DNA from 2 places in the Streptomyces europaeiscabiei genome. Region 1 is predicted to be linked to the other one. Evidence: predicted binding sites of a transcription regulator. Region 1 holds the regulator's gene; the other holds the start of a gene.

Region 1 (6,874 bases):
GACGGAAGACCGCATGCGGCCATGCTGCCGGGAGGAGTGAACGGGTGCGGAGGTCGTCAGCCGCGCAGCAGCAGCCATTCCTGCAGCTCCACCAAGTTCCCCTCGGGGTCCTTGAGATGGGCCACGCGCATCCGGTCGGTCATGGGTGCGGGCCCGTGGAGGAGCCGCGCGCCGCGCGCGGTGATCTGCTCGCAGTACGTGTCGAGGTCGTCGACCCGCAGGACGACCAGCGACCGGTGCCCGTTCGCCGCGTCGGCCAGCTCCCCGAGCACCTGCGCCATCATCGCCCGGTCCTGCAGGGCGATGCCCGCGGACCCGACCGCCGGACTGAACTTCTCGTACGGCCCCTCGGCCGCCCCGGACTGCGGCTTCAGCCCGAGGACATCGGCGTAGAAGCGGTAACAAGCGGCGAAGTCGGAGACGAGCAGCCTTACTTGTGCGAGTTCCACGATGCTCCCAGGGGTTTCGGGGACGGCGGTCGGGACCGGGCCGGTCAGGACCAGCGTCCGGTTCTGCCCAGCAGCAGCGCCCCGGCCGCCGTACCGGCGGTCGATGTGCGCAGCACACTGGGTCCGAGTCGATACGCCCCCGCGCCCGCCTCGCCGAAGAGCGCCAGCTCCTCGGGCGACACGCCCCCCTCGGGCCCCACGACGAGCACGATCTCCCCGGCCGTCGGCAGCTCGGCCGTGGCCAGTGTCCCGTCGCCGCTCTCGTGCAGTACGGCGGCGAAGTCGGCCTTCGCCAGCAGCGCCGCGACCTGCTTGCTCGTGGCCGCGTCCGCGATCTCGGGGAACCGCACCCGGCGGGACTGCTTGCCCGCCTCCCGCGCGGTGGACCGCCACTTGGCGAGGGCCTTCAGTCCCCGCTCGCCCTTCCACTGGGTGATGCAGCGGGAGGCGGCCCAGGGCACGATCGCGTCGATGCCGACCTCGGTCATGGTCTCCACGGCCACTTCGCCCCGGTCGCCCTTGGGCAGCGCCTGGACGACGGTGACACGGGGCTGCGCCGGGGGCTCCTCAAGGATGGACCCCACGTCCATGACGACCAGCCGGTCCTTGCCCTCGGCGGCCTTCACCGAGCCCTCCAGCCACCGGCCCCGCCCGTCGGTGAGGATCACGTCCTCGCCGGGCCGCAGCCGCTTCACCGAGACGGCGTGCCGCCCTTCGGGGCCGTCGAGCACGATCTCCGATCCCCGGCCGTCGAACCGCTCCACCACGAACACCGGCGCGGTCATCGGCCCTCGCTCCCGGTCCGGCCGCCCTGCCCGCCGACCTGCGCGGAGGCCTGCTCGGCCTGCGCGGCGGCGATCTCGGCGGCCAGCACCTCGACCAGTTCCCCGGCCGGCAGGTCCCGGGCCATCCGGTGCCCCTGCCCGGCCCACAGCGCCATGCCCTGCGCGTCCCCGGCCTTGGCGGCGGCCTTGCGCAGCGGCGAGGTGAGGTGGTGGACCTCGGGGTAGGCGACGGGCGCGTACGGGCCGTGCTCGCGCATGAACCGGTTGACCAGACCGCGCGCCGGGCGCCCGGAGAAGGCGCGGGTCAGCTCCGTGCGGACGAAGAGGGGATCGGTCAGCGCCTGCTTGTGCACGGCGTGCGCGCCGGACTCGGTGGTGGCGAGGAACGCCGTGCCGAGCTGGGCCGCGGTCGCGCCCGCCGTGAGGAGGGCGGCGATCTGGCCGCCGCGCATGATGCCGCCGGCCGCGACCATCGGCAGCGCCACGGCCTCGCGGACCTGGGCGACCAGGGAGAGCAGGCCGATGCCTGCGCAGTCCCGCTCGGGGTCGTCCCGGTGTGTGCCCTGGTGACCGCCCGCCTCGACGCCCTGCACGATCACGGCGTGGGCCCCGGACCGTTCCACGGCCTGTGCCTCCTCCGCCGAGGTCGCGGTGACCAGGGTGAGCGTGCCCTTGCGGGCGAAGGACTCGATGATCTCGGGGGTCGGGCAGCCGAAGTGGAACGACACCACCGGCACGGGGTTGTCCAGCAGCACCGCGAGCTTGGCCTCGTAGCCGTCGTCGCGCCCGCTGTCGGGGTCGCCCAGCTCGGCGTCGTACCAGGTGGCCTCACCGGCCAGCTGCTCCGCGTACACCTCGACGGCGGCCGGCTCGGCATACTCCGGCTGCGGCATGAAGAGGTTCACGCCGAAGGGGCGCGAGGTGAGCGCCCTGAGCGCCTTGATCTCCTGGTACATCCCGTCGGCCGTCTTGTACCCGGCGGCGAGGAACCCCAGCCCGCCCGCCTCGGACACGGCGGCGGCCAGCCGCGGCACGGACACACCGCCCGCCATCGGGGCCTGCACGATCGGCAGCGGGACGAGATCGGTCAGTGCGGAGGACATGACGGCATGTTGCCATGTCCACCGGACTTCGCCGAATCGGGGAAGGGTGCGGGCCCCGGCCCCGTAAGGGACGCGGGGCTGTGACATGTGCGGCTCCGCCACGTGGGCGACCGGCCACGCATCACCCGCACCCCGGCGGACAACCGGTCAGCGCCCGTTGAACGCGTCCTTCAGCCGCGAGAACAGGCCCTGCTGCCCGGGCTGGAACTGCCCCGTGGGCCGCTCCTCACCCCGAAGCACCGCCAGCTGCCGCAGCAGCCCCTCCTGCTCCGGGTCGAGCTTCGTCGGCGTCTGGACCTCGACGTGGACGATCAGATCGCCTCGGCCGCCGCCCCGCAGATGCGTGACGCCCCGCCCGTGCAACGGGATCGACTGCCCGGACTGCGTCCCGGGCCGGATGTCGACCTCCTCGAGACCGTCCAGCGTCTCCAGCGGCACCTTCGTGCCGAGGGACGCCGCCGTCATCGGGATCGTCACCGTGCAGTGCAGATCGTCGCCGCGCCGCTGGAACGTCGAGTGCGGCAGCTCGTGGATCTCGACGTAGAGGTCACCGGCGGGACCGCCACCGGGCCCGACCTCGCCCTCACCGGCGAGCTGGATCCGTGTGCCGTTGTCGACACCGGCCGGGATCTTGACGGTGAGCGTCCGCCGCGACCGCACCCGCCCGTCGCCCGCGCACTCGGGACACGGGTTGGGGACGATCGTGCCGAACCCCTGGCACTGCGGGCAGGGCCGGGAGGTCATGACCTGACCGAGGAAGGACCGCGTGACCTGCGAGACCTCACCACGACCGCGACACATGTCACAGGTCTGGGCGGTGGTCCCCGGGGCCGCGCCCTCGCCGCTGCAGGTCGTGCACACGACGGCCGTGTCGACCTGGATGTCCTTCGTCGTGCCGAAGGCCGCCTCGTCGAGGTCGATCTCCAGCCGGATCATCGCGTCCTGGCCCCGGCGCGTACGCGACCGAGGACCCCGCTGCGACGCCGTACCGAAGAAGGCGTCCATGATGTCCGAGAAGTTACCGAAGCCACCGGCGCCGAAGCCGCCCGCGCCGCCGCCCGCCTGGGACAGCGGGTCGCCGCCGAGGTCGTAGACCTGCTTCTTCTGCGGGTCCGAGAGCACCTCGTAGGCGGCGTTGATCTCCTTGAACCGCTCCTGGGTCTTCGGATCGGGGTTGACGTCCGGGTGCAGCTCGCGCGCGAGCCTCCGGAACGCCTTCTTGATCTCGTCCTGGGAAGCGTCGCGGCGCACGCCGAGCACGGCGTAATAGTCCGTGGCCACTCAGGACTCCGCCAGGATCTGTCCGACGTACCGTGCCACCGCTCGTACCGCTCCCATCGTTCCCGGATAATCCATGCGCGTAGGTCCGACCACGCCCAGTTTCGCTACCGCCTCGCCGCCCGAACCGTAACCGACGGAGACGACGGACGTGGAGTTGAGTCCCTCATACGCGTTCTCATGACCGATGCGTACGGTCATGCCCGAATCCCCGGCCTCGCCAAGCAACTTGAGGAGGACGACCTGCTCCTCCAAGGCTTCCAGAACGGGCCGGATGGTGAGGGGGAAGTCATGTCCGAAGCGGGTGAGATTGGCGGTACCGCCGATCATCAGCCGCTCCTCGCTCTCCTCGACGAGTGCTTCCAGCAGGGTGGAGAGCACCGTCGTGACCGTGCCCCGGTCCTCGACGTCGAACGCCTCGGGCAGGTCCTCGACCAGCCTCGGCACGTCGGTGAACCGGCGGCCCGCGACCTTGCTGTTGAGCCGGGCGCGCAGATCCGCGAGTGACGTTTCTCCGAACGGCGCCGGGCAGTCGACCAGCCGCTGCTCCACCCGTCCCGTGTCCGTGATCAGCACGAGCATCAGCCGGGCGGGGGCCAGCGACAGCAACTCCACGTGCCGCACCGTCGACCGTGTGAGCGACGGATACTGCACGACGGCGACCTGCCGGGTGAGCTGCGCGAGCAGCCGTACGGTTCTGGCCACCACGTCGTCGAGGTCGACGGCGCCGTCCAGGAAGTTCTGGATGGCGCGCCGCTCGGGCGGGGTCATCGGTTTGACGCCGGCCAGCTTGTCGACGAAGAGCCGGTACCCCTTGTCGGTGGGGATGCGGCCCGCGCTGGTGTGGGGCTGGGCGATGAAGCCCTCGTCCTCCAGCGCCGCCATGTCGTTGCGGACGGTCGCCGGGGAGACGCCCAGGTTGTGCCGCTCCGTGAGCGCCTTGGAACCGACCGGCTCCTCGGTGCCCACGTAGTCCTGGACGATGGCGCGCAGCACCTGGAGCCTGCGTTCACTGAGCACCGCGCACACCTCCAGCTCGCTCTCCTGTGGCTCTCCCTTGGCACTCACCCCGGGCGAGTGCCAACACTCCCCGCCCAGTGTACGGCGGTGGGGTACGCCCCCGGCAAGGCCGGTCCAGCCATGTCGTGCCGACGTGTACCGACCTGTCCGACGATGTCGGGCCACTTCCTACCGGCGAGTTCGGCGACCGTCGACGCCACCCGGACCGCCGGCCGGCGGCACATCGGTGGCCACGTCACCCTTCGGCCTGCCCGCGGCCGGTCCGAAGCCTTCCCGCCGGCCTCCCCCGGCGCCCTCCCTCACCCGGCACGCGGGGAGCTACAGCTAGCGTCGGCGCATGACGGTGACTTGGGAAGAGTGCGGATGGCAGGGATTGACGCCCCGGGTCGGACGGTGCCGCCTTCCCGGCTGGGACTGCACGGTCGGACTGGTGGTCGGGGACGGTTCGGCCCTCATGATCGACGCGGGTTCGAGCCTGCCGGAGGGCGCGCGGTTGCGCACCGAGGCGCGCCGACTGCTCGGGGGCGCCCGTGTGACACATCTCGCGCTCACCCACCCCCACTTCGACCATGTCTTCGGGGCGGCGGCGTTCACCGGGGTGGAGGTCTTCGGCGCGATGGGCGTCGACGGCGTCCCGACCGGTGCGTGCGACGCCCTCCGCGCGGACGCCGTGCACCACGGCCTCCCCCCGGCGGACGCCACCGAGGCCGCCGACCTCCTCGTACGCCCCCACCACCACGTCTCCGGCGAGTGGACGCTCGACCTGGGCGGCGACGTCCGGGTGCTCCTGGCGAACGTGGGCCCGGGGCACACGGGCCACGACCTGGCCGTCCTGGTCCCCGGGACCGCGCACGGCCGCCCCGGGGTCGTGTTCTGCGGGGACCTGGTCGAGGAGTCCGGCGAACCCCAGGCGGGCCCCGACGCGGTCCCCTCCCGCTGGCCGGCCGCCCTGGACCGGCTCCTGGAGCTGGGCGGCGAGGACGCGTTGTACGTGCCCGGCCACGGGGCGGTGGTGGACGCGGCGTTCGTACGGGCCCAACGGGACGCGCTGGCAGGGCGCTTCGGCGTGTCCTAGCCGGTCGCGGTGGACCTCGGTCGGCGCGGGCCATGGCCTGTCACCGGACATCGGCAATCAGCCATCAGCCATCGGCGTGTCGCGCTGAGCGGGGGACATCCGGGCGCGGCTTCTCCTATCGTCATCCGAATGCGCCAGTACTCACCCGACCTGACCCCTCCCTGGAAGAAGCCCAAGCCGGCCCCCGAGGTCCCGGCCGACCCCGGTCTGGTCGTCGAGGAGCCCACCACCGGCTTCTGCGGCGCGGTCGTGGGCTGCGAGGCGGGCACGGTGACGCTGGAGGACCGCTTCGGCAAACACCGTGTGTTCCCGCTGGAACCCCGGGGCTTCCTCCTTGAGGGCCGGGTGGTGACCCTGGTACGCCCCTCGTCCGCGGCCCCCGTCCGCCCCTCCCGCACGGCCTCCGGCTCGGTCGCCGTACCCGGCGCCCGCGCCCGCGTGGCCCGCGCCGGCCGGATCTACGTCGAGGGCCGCCACGACGCCGAACTCGTCGAGCGGGTCTGGGGCGACGACCTGCGTATCGAGGGCGTGGTGGTGGAGTACCTGGAGGGCGTGGACGACCTGCCCGCGATCGTCGCCGAGTTCGCCCCCGGACCGGACGCCCGTCTCGGGGTCCTGGTCGACCACCTGGTCCCCGGCAGCAAGGAATCCCGTATCGCCGAGTCGGTGACCAGCGACCACTCGCTCGTCGTGGGCCACCCGTACATCGACGTCTGGGAGGCCGTGAAGCCGTCGTCGGTGGGCATCACGGCGTGGCCCCGCGTGCCGCGCGGCCAGGACTGGAAGACGGGGGTGTGCCGGGCGCTGGGGTGGCCGGAAAACACGGGTGAGGTGTGGCAGCGGCGGATTCTGTCGCGGGTGCGGTCCTATCGGGACCTGGAACCCGAACTGCTGGGCCGGGTGGAGGAGTTGATCGACTTCGTCACGGTCGGCGAGGGTGCGTGACGTCGGCGGGGTGACTTCGGCGGTGCGTGACGTCGGCGGTCAGCCCTCTCCGCGCCTTGCCAACCGCTCCCGGTGTCCCGCCCGGTCGGGCTGCCCCGCGTACGGCAGCGGCTGCGCCACCAGCCCGAACCACAGCTCGGGCGCCCACTGGCTCAGGGCCTTCTCGTAGGGCTTGAAGGAGTGGGGGAGGTGGATGCGGTAGCGCAGCCGGGGCAGACC
Region 2 (6,874 bases), 1.2 Mb from region 1:
CGACCGCGACACCAATCAGCGAGACCGCATCGACAAGCCCGTCGGCTATGGGGCAGTCGACATCCCCGTCTACCTCCTCGTCGATCGCGACAAGGAGACCGTCGTCGTGTACAGCGAGCCGAAGGACGGCAGCTACCAGCAGATCACCCCATTCCCCTGGGGAACCCCGGTGGAGCTGCCCGACCCCCTCGGCTTCACCCTGGACACGGAAGAACTGAAGGACTACGCCGACTGACCCGCCCCCCCATGCCGGGCCCACCGGACTCGTGGGCCCGGCACCACCTCAGCTGAGCGAGCCCAGCGCCGCCGGCTCGAACGCCTTCAGTTCGCCGAAGCGGCCGTCGAGCACCTTCGCCGCCCACTCCGGGTCCTGGAGCAGCGCGCGGCCCACGGCGACGAGGTCGAACTCCTCGGCCTCCAGGCCGTCCAGCAGGTCGTCGATGGCCTTGGTCGACGACGACTCACCGGCGAACGCGGCGAGGAACTCGCCGTCCAGGCCGACCGAGCCGACGGTGATGGTGGGCTTGCCGGTGAGCTTCTTCGTCCAGCCCGCGAGGTTGAGCTCGGAGCCCTCGAACTCCGCCTGCCAGTAGCGGCGCGTGGACGCGTGGAACGCGTCGACCCCGGCCGCCACGAGCGGGCTCAGCAGCGCCTCCAGCTCCTCCGGCGTCTCGGCGAGGCGCGCGTCGTACGCCTCCTGCTTCCACTGCGAGTAGCGGAAGATGATCGGGAAGTCGGCGGACACGGAGTCCCGTACGGCCGCCACGACCTCCGCCGCGAACTTCGTACGGGCGACGAGGTCACCGCCGTAGGCGTCCGTACGGCGGTTGGTGCGCTCCCAGAGGAACTGGTCGATCAGGTAGCCGTGGGCACCGTGGATCTCCACGCCGTCCATGCCGATGCGCTCGGCCTCGGCGGCGGACTTGGCGAAGGCCTCGACGACCTCGTCGATGTCGGCCTGGGTCATGGCCCGGCCGCCGTCGGCCTCGGTGCCGTCGGGCCGCAGGCCGGAGGGGCCGAACACGGGGGCGTCCGGGAAGAGCTTGCCCTGCTGCCGGACGGTCCCGATGTGCCACAGCTGCGGGACGATCGTGCCGCCACCGGCGTGCACCGCCTCCACGACCTTCGCCCAGCCGGCGAGCTGCTCCTCACCGGCGAACCGCGGCACTCCGTCCAGGTCCCCGGCCGTCTCGTGACCGACGTAGGTGCCCTCGGTCACGATCAGGCCGACTCCCGCGGCCGCCCGCCGCCCGTAGTACGAGGCCACGTCCGCCCCGGGGACACCGCCGGGCGAGAACACCCGCGTCATGGGGGCCATGGCGATCCGGTTCGGAACGGTCAGACCGTTGATCGTGACGGGTCGGGACAGCACTTCGGCGGCACGGGAGGTGGAGGCGGTGGTCACGTGGGGACTCCTCGGAGAGGCCGTAGGGACGTCGGCACGACGTCGCGTGGACATCGAGTGGTACGAGTGGAACTAGTGGAACATGCACTACATGCGCATGCATCTAGCACCTCTCCTCCCAACCGCCCCGCCCGGCACGGAATTCCGCCGCCACCCCCGCGTCCGATGTGACCCCGGACACGCCCGAGGGCGGCACTCCCTGCGTCCAGGGAGTGCCGCCCTCGGTACTGAAGGACGGTGATCGACCAGGGTCGATCAGAAGTCCATGTCACCGCCGGGCATACCGCCACCGGCAGGCGCGGAAGCCTTCTCCGGCTTGTCGGCGATGACGGCCTCGGTGGTGAGGAAGAGCGCGGCGATGGAGGCGGCGTTCTGCAGAGCGGAGCGCGTGACCTTCGCCGGGTCGATGATGCCTTCGGCGATCATGTCGACGTACTCACCGGTCGCGGCGTTCAGGCCGTGACCGACGGGCAGGTTGCGCACCTTCTCGACGATGACGCCACCCTCGAGACCACCGTTGACGGCGATCTGCTTGAGCGGGGCCTCCAGCGCGAGACGTACGGCGTTGGCGCCGGTCGCCTCGTCACCCGTCAGCTCCAGCTTCTCGAAGACCGAGGAGGCCTGGAGCAGGGCCACGCCACCACCGGCGACGATGCCCTCTTCGACGGCCGCCTTCGCGTTGCGAACGGCGTCCTCGATGCGGTGCTTGCGCTCCTTGAGCTCGACCTCGGTCGCGGCACCGGCCTTGATGACGGCCACGCCGCCCGCGAGCTTCGCCAGGCGCTCCTGGAGCTTCTCGCGGTCGTAGTCCGAGTCGCTGTTCTCGATCTCGGCGCGGATCTGGTTGACCCGGCCCTGGACCTGCTCGGAGGAGCCGGACCCGTCGACGATGGTCGTCTCGTCCTTGGTGATGACGACCTTGCGGGCACGGCCCAGGAGGTCGATGGAGGTGTTCTCGAGCTTGAGACCGACCTCCTCGGAGATGACCTCGCCGCCCGTGAGGATGGCGATGTCGTTCAGCATCGCCTTGCGGCGGTCGCCGAAGCCCGGGGCCTTGACGGCGACGGACTTGAAGGTGCCACGGATCTTGTTGACGACCAGGGTCGACAGGGCCTCGCCCTCGACGTCCTCGGCGATGATCAGCAGCGGCTTGCCCGACTGCATGACCTTCTCCAGGAGCGGGAGCAGGTCCTTGACGTTGGTGACCTTGGAGTTGGCGATGAGGATGTAGGGGTCCTCGAGCACGGCCTCCATGCGCTCCATGTCGGTCGCGAAGTACGCCGAGATGTAGCCCTTGTCGAAGCGCATGCCCTCGGTGAGCTCAAGCTCGAGCCCGAAGGTCTGCGACTCCTCGACGGTGATGACGCCTTCCTTGCCGACCTTGTCCATCGCCTCGGCGATGAGCTCGCCGATCTGGGTGTCGGCGGCGGAGATGGAGGCCGTGGAGGCGATCTGCTCCTTGGTCTCGACCTCCTTGGCCTGGTCGAGCAGCGCACCGGAGACGGCCTCGACGGCCTTCTCGATACCGCGCTTCAGGGCCATCGGGTTGGCACCGGCGGCGACGTTGCGCAGGCCTTCGCGGACCAGCGCCTGGGCCAGGACGGTCGCGGTCGTCGTGCCGTCACCGGCTACGTCGTCCGTCTTCTTCGCGACTTCCTTGACCAGCTCGGCGCCGATCTTCTCGTACGGGTCCTCGAGCTCGATCTCCTTGGCGATGGAGACACCATCGTTGGTGATCGTGGGGGCGCCCCACTTCTTCTCGAGGACGACGTTGCGGCCCTTGGGGCCGAGCGTCACCTTGACGGCGTCCGCGAGCTGGTTCATGCCGCGCTCGAGGCCGCGCCGTGCCTCCTCGTCGAACGCGATGATCTTGGCCATGTGAAGTGGTCCTCCCGGACAGGGGGTGGATTTCTCCGGACCGTGCTGGCGCCCGCGACGGACGGCTCGCCGGCCTCGTGGTTCCTTGCCCCACATGGCCTGCGGGCCTCACCGACCCGATCCTCGTTGTCACTCTCACCTTCAGAGTGCTAACGCCAATGATTAGCACTCGGCATGCCCGAGTGCAAGGTGCGCCCGCGAAGCGGGCTCGTTGAGGGGTGGTGGTCGGGTGACGGGCGGGCGCAAGCGGCTCTCGATGATCCGCAGGTGAACGCACCCCCGCGCGCCCATGCGCGACCCCCGCCCGCACCCCCGCCCCGGACCCGTGGGCGGCCTCGACCGGTGACCGCGCACACAAGAGGGCTCGCACCCCTTACGGGATGCGAGCCCTCCCACGAAGAACGAAGAACGTCGCTGCGTTAACCCCGGCGCGTTACTTCAGCCGGCCGCGAGCCGGACCATGTCCGCCTGCGGCCCCTTCTGACCCTGCGAGATCTCGAACTCGACCCGCTGGCCCTCTTCCAGGGTGCGGTAACCGTCCATCTGAATCGCGCTGTAGTGGACGAATACATCCGCACCACCGTCGACCGCGATGAAGCCGTACCCCTTCTCCGCGTTGAACCACTTGACGGTGCCCTGAGCCATGCCTAACTCCCCTATTACTGGCCCTTGCACAGATCCACACTTCGCGGATCCGGGTCAGACCTCACCCCCCAACGGTTGGGGGTGTGCGCCGGAACGCGTCGACCGCGGCCGAATGTATCTGTCCAACTGCCCTCTGCAACAGGTCAATCGGACGAGAATTCTGGACACGACCGGTCGGGAATGTACGAACAATTCACCCGAATTCAGGGCAAGTCGGGCCCCACAAAAGGGAAGAAATACGCAAAAGGCCTGCACACTTTGGCTACTTCATATAGGGCGTGCGGCTCAATCAAATATGCGCCCGGCATGGAATCACTATGCCGATCGGACCGGGTTCCCCAACTGTACCGTGCTCAACCATAGAGAATTGCCCCCTCCGCTTCTCTCGCAGAGGGGGCAATTCGATGAACTCTCAGTAATCAAAGTTACCGACGGTTACTACCGGCCGGTACGGCCGGGGTCAGCCGCCGGCGACGGCGGGAATGATCGACACGCCCGCACCGTCCGGCGTGGCCGTCTCCAGCCCCTGCTCGAACCGGACATCGTCGTCATTCACGTACACATTCACGAACCGCCGCAACTTGCCCTGGTCATCCAGAACCCGGGCGGCGATCCCGTTGTGGTTCTTCTCGAGGTCGGCGATCACCTCGGCGAGAGTCGCGCCTTCGGCACTCACCTCGGCCTTGCCGCCGGTGTAGGTACGAAGGATGGTGGGGATGCGAACGTTGACGCTCATGACGTGTGACCTCCGGTCGGGACGGCGGGGTTGGGGGCGCGGGGAACTGCGCGGCCGGCCCCCACCGGCCCGCAGACGAACGACTGGCGAGTCTTACGCGAGACCGGCCTCACGGAACGAATCAAGGTTGGGCCGAATGGTCGCGGTGAGGCCGGTCCCGGCCACCGCGTCCAGCGTCTTCAGACCGTCACCGGTGTTGAGAACGACCGTGGTCAGCGTCGGGTCGAGAAGCCCGTCCTCGATCAGCTTCTTCGCCACCCCGACGGTCACCCCACCGGCGGTCTCCGCGAAGATCCCTTCCGTCCGCGCCAGCAGCTTGATCGCCTCGACGACCTGCTCGTCCGTCACGTCCTCCACGGCCCCACCGGTGCGCCGCGCGATGTCGAGCACATACGGCCCGTCCGCCGGGTTGCCGATCGCCAGCGACTTCGCGATGGTGTTCGGCTTCTGGGGCCGCACCACGTCGTGCCCGGCCTTGAAGGCCACCGACACCGGCGAGCACCCCTCCGCCTGCGCACCGAAGATCTTGTACGGCTTGTCCTCGACGAGCCCGAGCCTGATCAGCTCCTGGAGCCCCTTGTCGATCTTCGTGAGCTGCGACCCGGAGGCGATCGGCACGACCAGCTGGTCGGGAAGCCGCCAGCCGAGCTGCTCGCAGATCTCGTACGCCAGGGTCTTGGAGCCCTCCGCGTAGTACGGCCGCAGGTTGACGTTGACGAAGCCCCAGCCCTCGCCGGCCGGGTCGCCGATCAGCTCGGAGCAGAAACGGTTCACGTCGTCGTAGTTGCCCTCGATGCCGACGAGCTCGCCACCGTAGATGGCGGCCATGACGACCTTGCCCTGCTCCAGGTCGTGCGGGATGAACACGCAGGACCGCAGGCCGGCGCGGGCGGCGGCGGCGCCGACGGCACCGGCCAGGTTGCCCGTGGAGGAGCAGGAGAGGGTGGTGAAGCCGAAGGCGCGGGCCGCCTCCAGTGCCTGGGCGACGACGCGGTCCTTGAAGGAGTGCGTCGGGTTGCCGGAGTCGTCCTTGATGAAGAGCTTGCCGGTGTCGACGCCGAGCGCGGCCGCGAGGTTGTCCGCCTTGACGAGCTGGGTCCAGCCGGGGTTGATGTTCGGCTTGGTGGCCACGTCGGCCGGGACGGGCAGCAGGGGCGCGTACCGCCAGATGTTCGCGGGGCCGGACTCGATCCGCTTGCGCAGCTCTTCGGTTTCGTAGGCGGAGTAGTCGTACGCGATCTCCAGCGGCCCGAAACACTCCTCGCACGCGAAGACCGGCCCGAGGGATACGCGGTGACCGCATTCGCGACAGCTCAGGGCGGCGGCGGGGCCGAGGTCTACTGTGGAGGTGGAGTCGGTGGTGCTTGCAACAGTCTGCGCAGCCATGGAGGCGAGGCCCTTTCTCCTCATCTTCCTCACGACGCACTTCGCCGTGAGACGGATTTGGCACCTTCCCGAGCCGGGAGCCTCGCGGAACGATCAACGGTGGCGCGCCATCGCGCTGCGCCGTCGATCGGTACGAGACCGGCTGGAGGGTTGCCGGGGCTTCATCGGGCCGTATCCCTCTGCCCCTCTGGATGAGCGGTATTTGGTTGTATACGCGGACGAGCACCGACATGCGATGGTCACCAGCGTTGTCCAAGACTGTAACCGAAGGCCAGGACAGTTGAGAGAGCCGTCCGAACCGCGAGATGAACGCAGAGGAGCCGCGCACCGTGCTGAAGGAAGTCGAGCGTTGGCTGAGCACCCGCTCCTGGTCCATGACCGACCGCCCGCTCCACAGGATCATGGCCGCGAAACGAGCGAGCGGCCAGTCGGTCAGCGTCGTCCTGCCCGCGCTGAACGAGGAGGAGACGGTCGGCGACATCGTCGCGATCATCCGTCATGACCTCATGCGGCAGGTCCCGCTCGTCGACGAGATCGTGGTCGTCGACTCCGGCTCGACCGACCGGACGTCCGAGGTCGCGGCGGCAGCCGGGGCGAGAGTCGTCCACCGCGACGACATCCTGCCCCGCATCCCGGCCGTGCCCGGCAAGGGCGAGGTCCTGTGGCGCTCCCTGCTCGTCACGACGGGCGACATCGTCTGCTTCATCGACGCGGACCTCAAGGAGTTCTCGTCCGACTTCGTCTCCGGGATCGTCGGCCCCCTGCTCACCGACCCCGGTGTCGACCTCGTCAAGGCGATGTACGACCGCCCCCTGGGTTCCGCC

What was found. Region 1 encodes HrcA, which represses chaperone genes, less so after heat shock. Its sites were predicted from a motif close to TTNGCACTCNGNNNNNCNGAGTGCNAA; they were not measured.
Region 2: the regulator HrcA is predicted to act here: its motif matches at 3,446-3,472, upstream of groL (chaperonin GroEL).

Annotation. Positions count from the first base shown of each region.
Region 1 is NZ_CP107841.1:3,531,173-3,538,046, forward strand. Features, by position in the region: gene OG858_RS15270 (VOC family protein) at 57-449, opposite strand; gene OG858_RS15275 (16S rRNA (uracil(1498)-N(3))-methyltransferase) at 494-1,234, opposite strand; gene OG858_RS15280 (nitronate monooxygenase) at 1,231-2,337, opposite strand; gene dnaJ (molecular chaperone DnaJ) at 2,485-3,618, opposite strand; gene hrcA (heat-inducible transcriptional repressor HrcA) at 3,619-4,635, opposite strand; gene OG858_RS15295 (MBL fold metallo-hydrolase) at 4,973-5,710, shown strand; gene OG858_RS15300 (DUF3097 domain-containing protein) at 5,840-6,655, shown strand; gene OG858_RS15305 (hypothetical protein) at 6,695-6,874, opposite strand, start outside.
Region 2 is NZ_CP107841.1:4,753,885-4,760,758, forward strand. Features, by position in the region: gene OG858_RS20660 (Uma2 family endonuclease) at 1-235, shown strand, start outside; gene OG858_RS20665 (NADH:flavin oxidoreductase) at 284-1,405, opposite strand; gene groL (chaperonin GroEL) at 1,661-3,283, opposite strand; gene OG858_RS20675 (cold-shock protein) at 3,722-3,928, opposite strand; gene OG858_RS20680 (MoaD/ThiS family protein) at 4,389-4,664, opposite strand; gene thrC (threonine synthase) at 4,758-6,050, opposite strand; SAM riboswitch class I at 6,068-6,248, opposite strand; gene OG858_RS20690 (glucosyl-3-phosphoglycerate synthase) at 6,380-6,874, shown strand, end outside.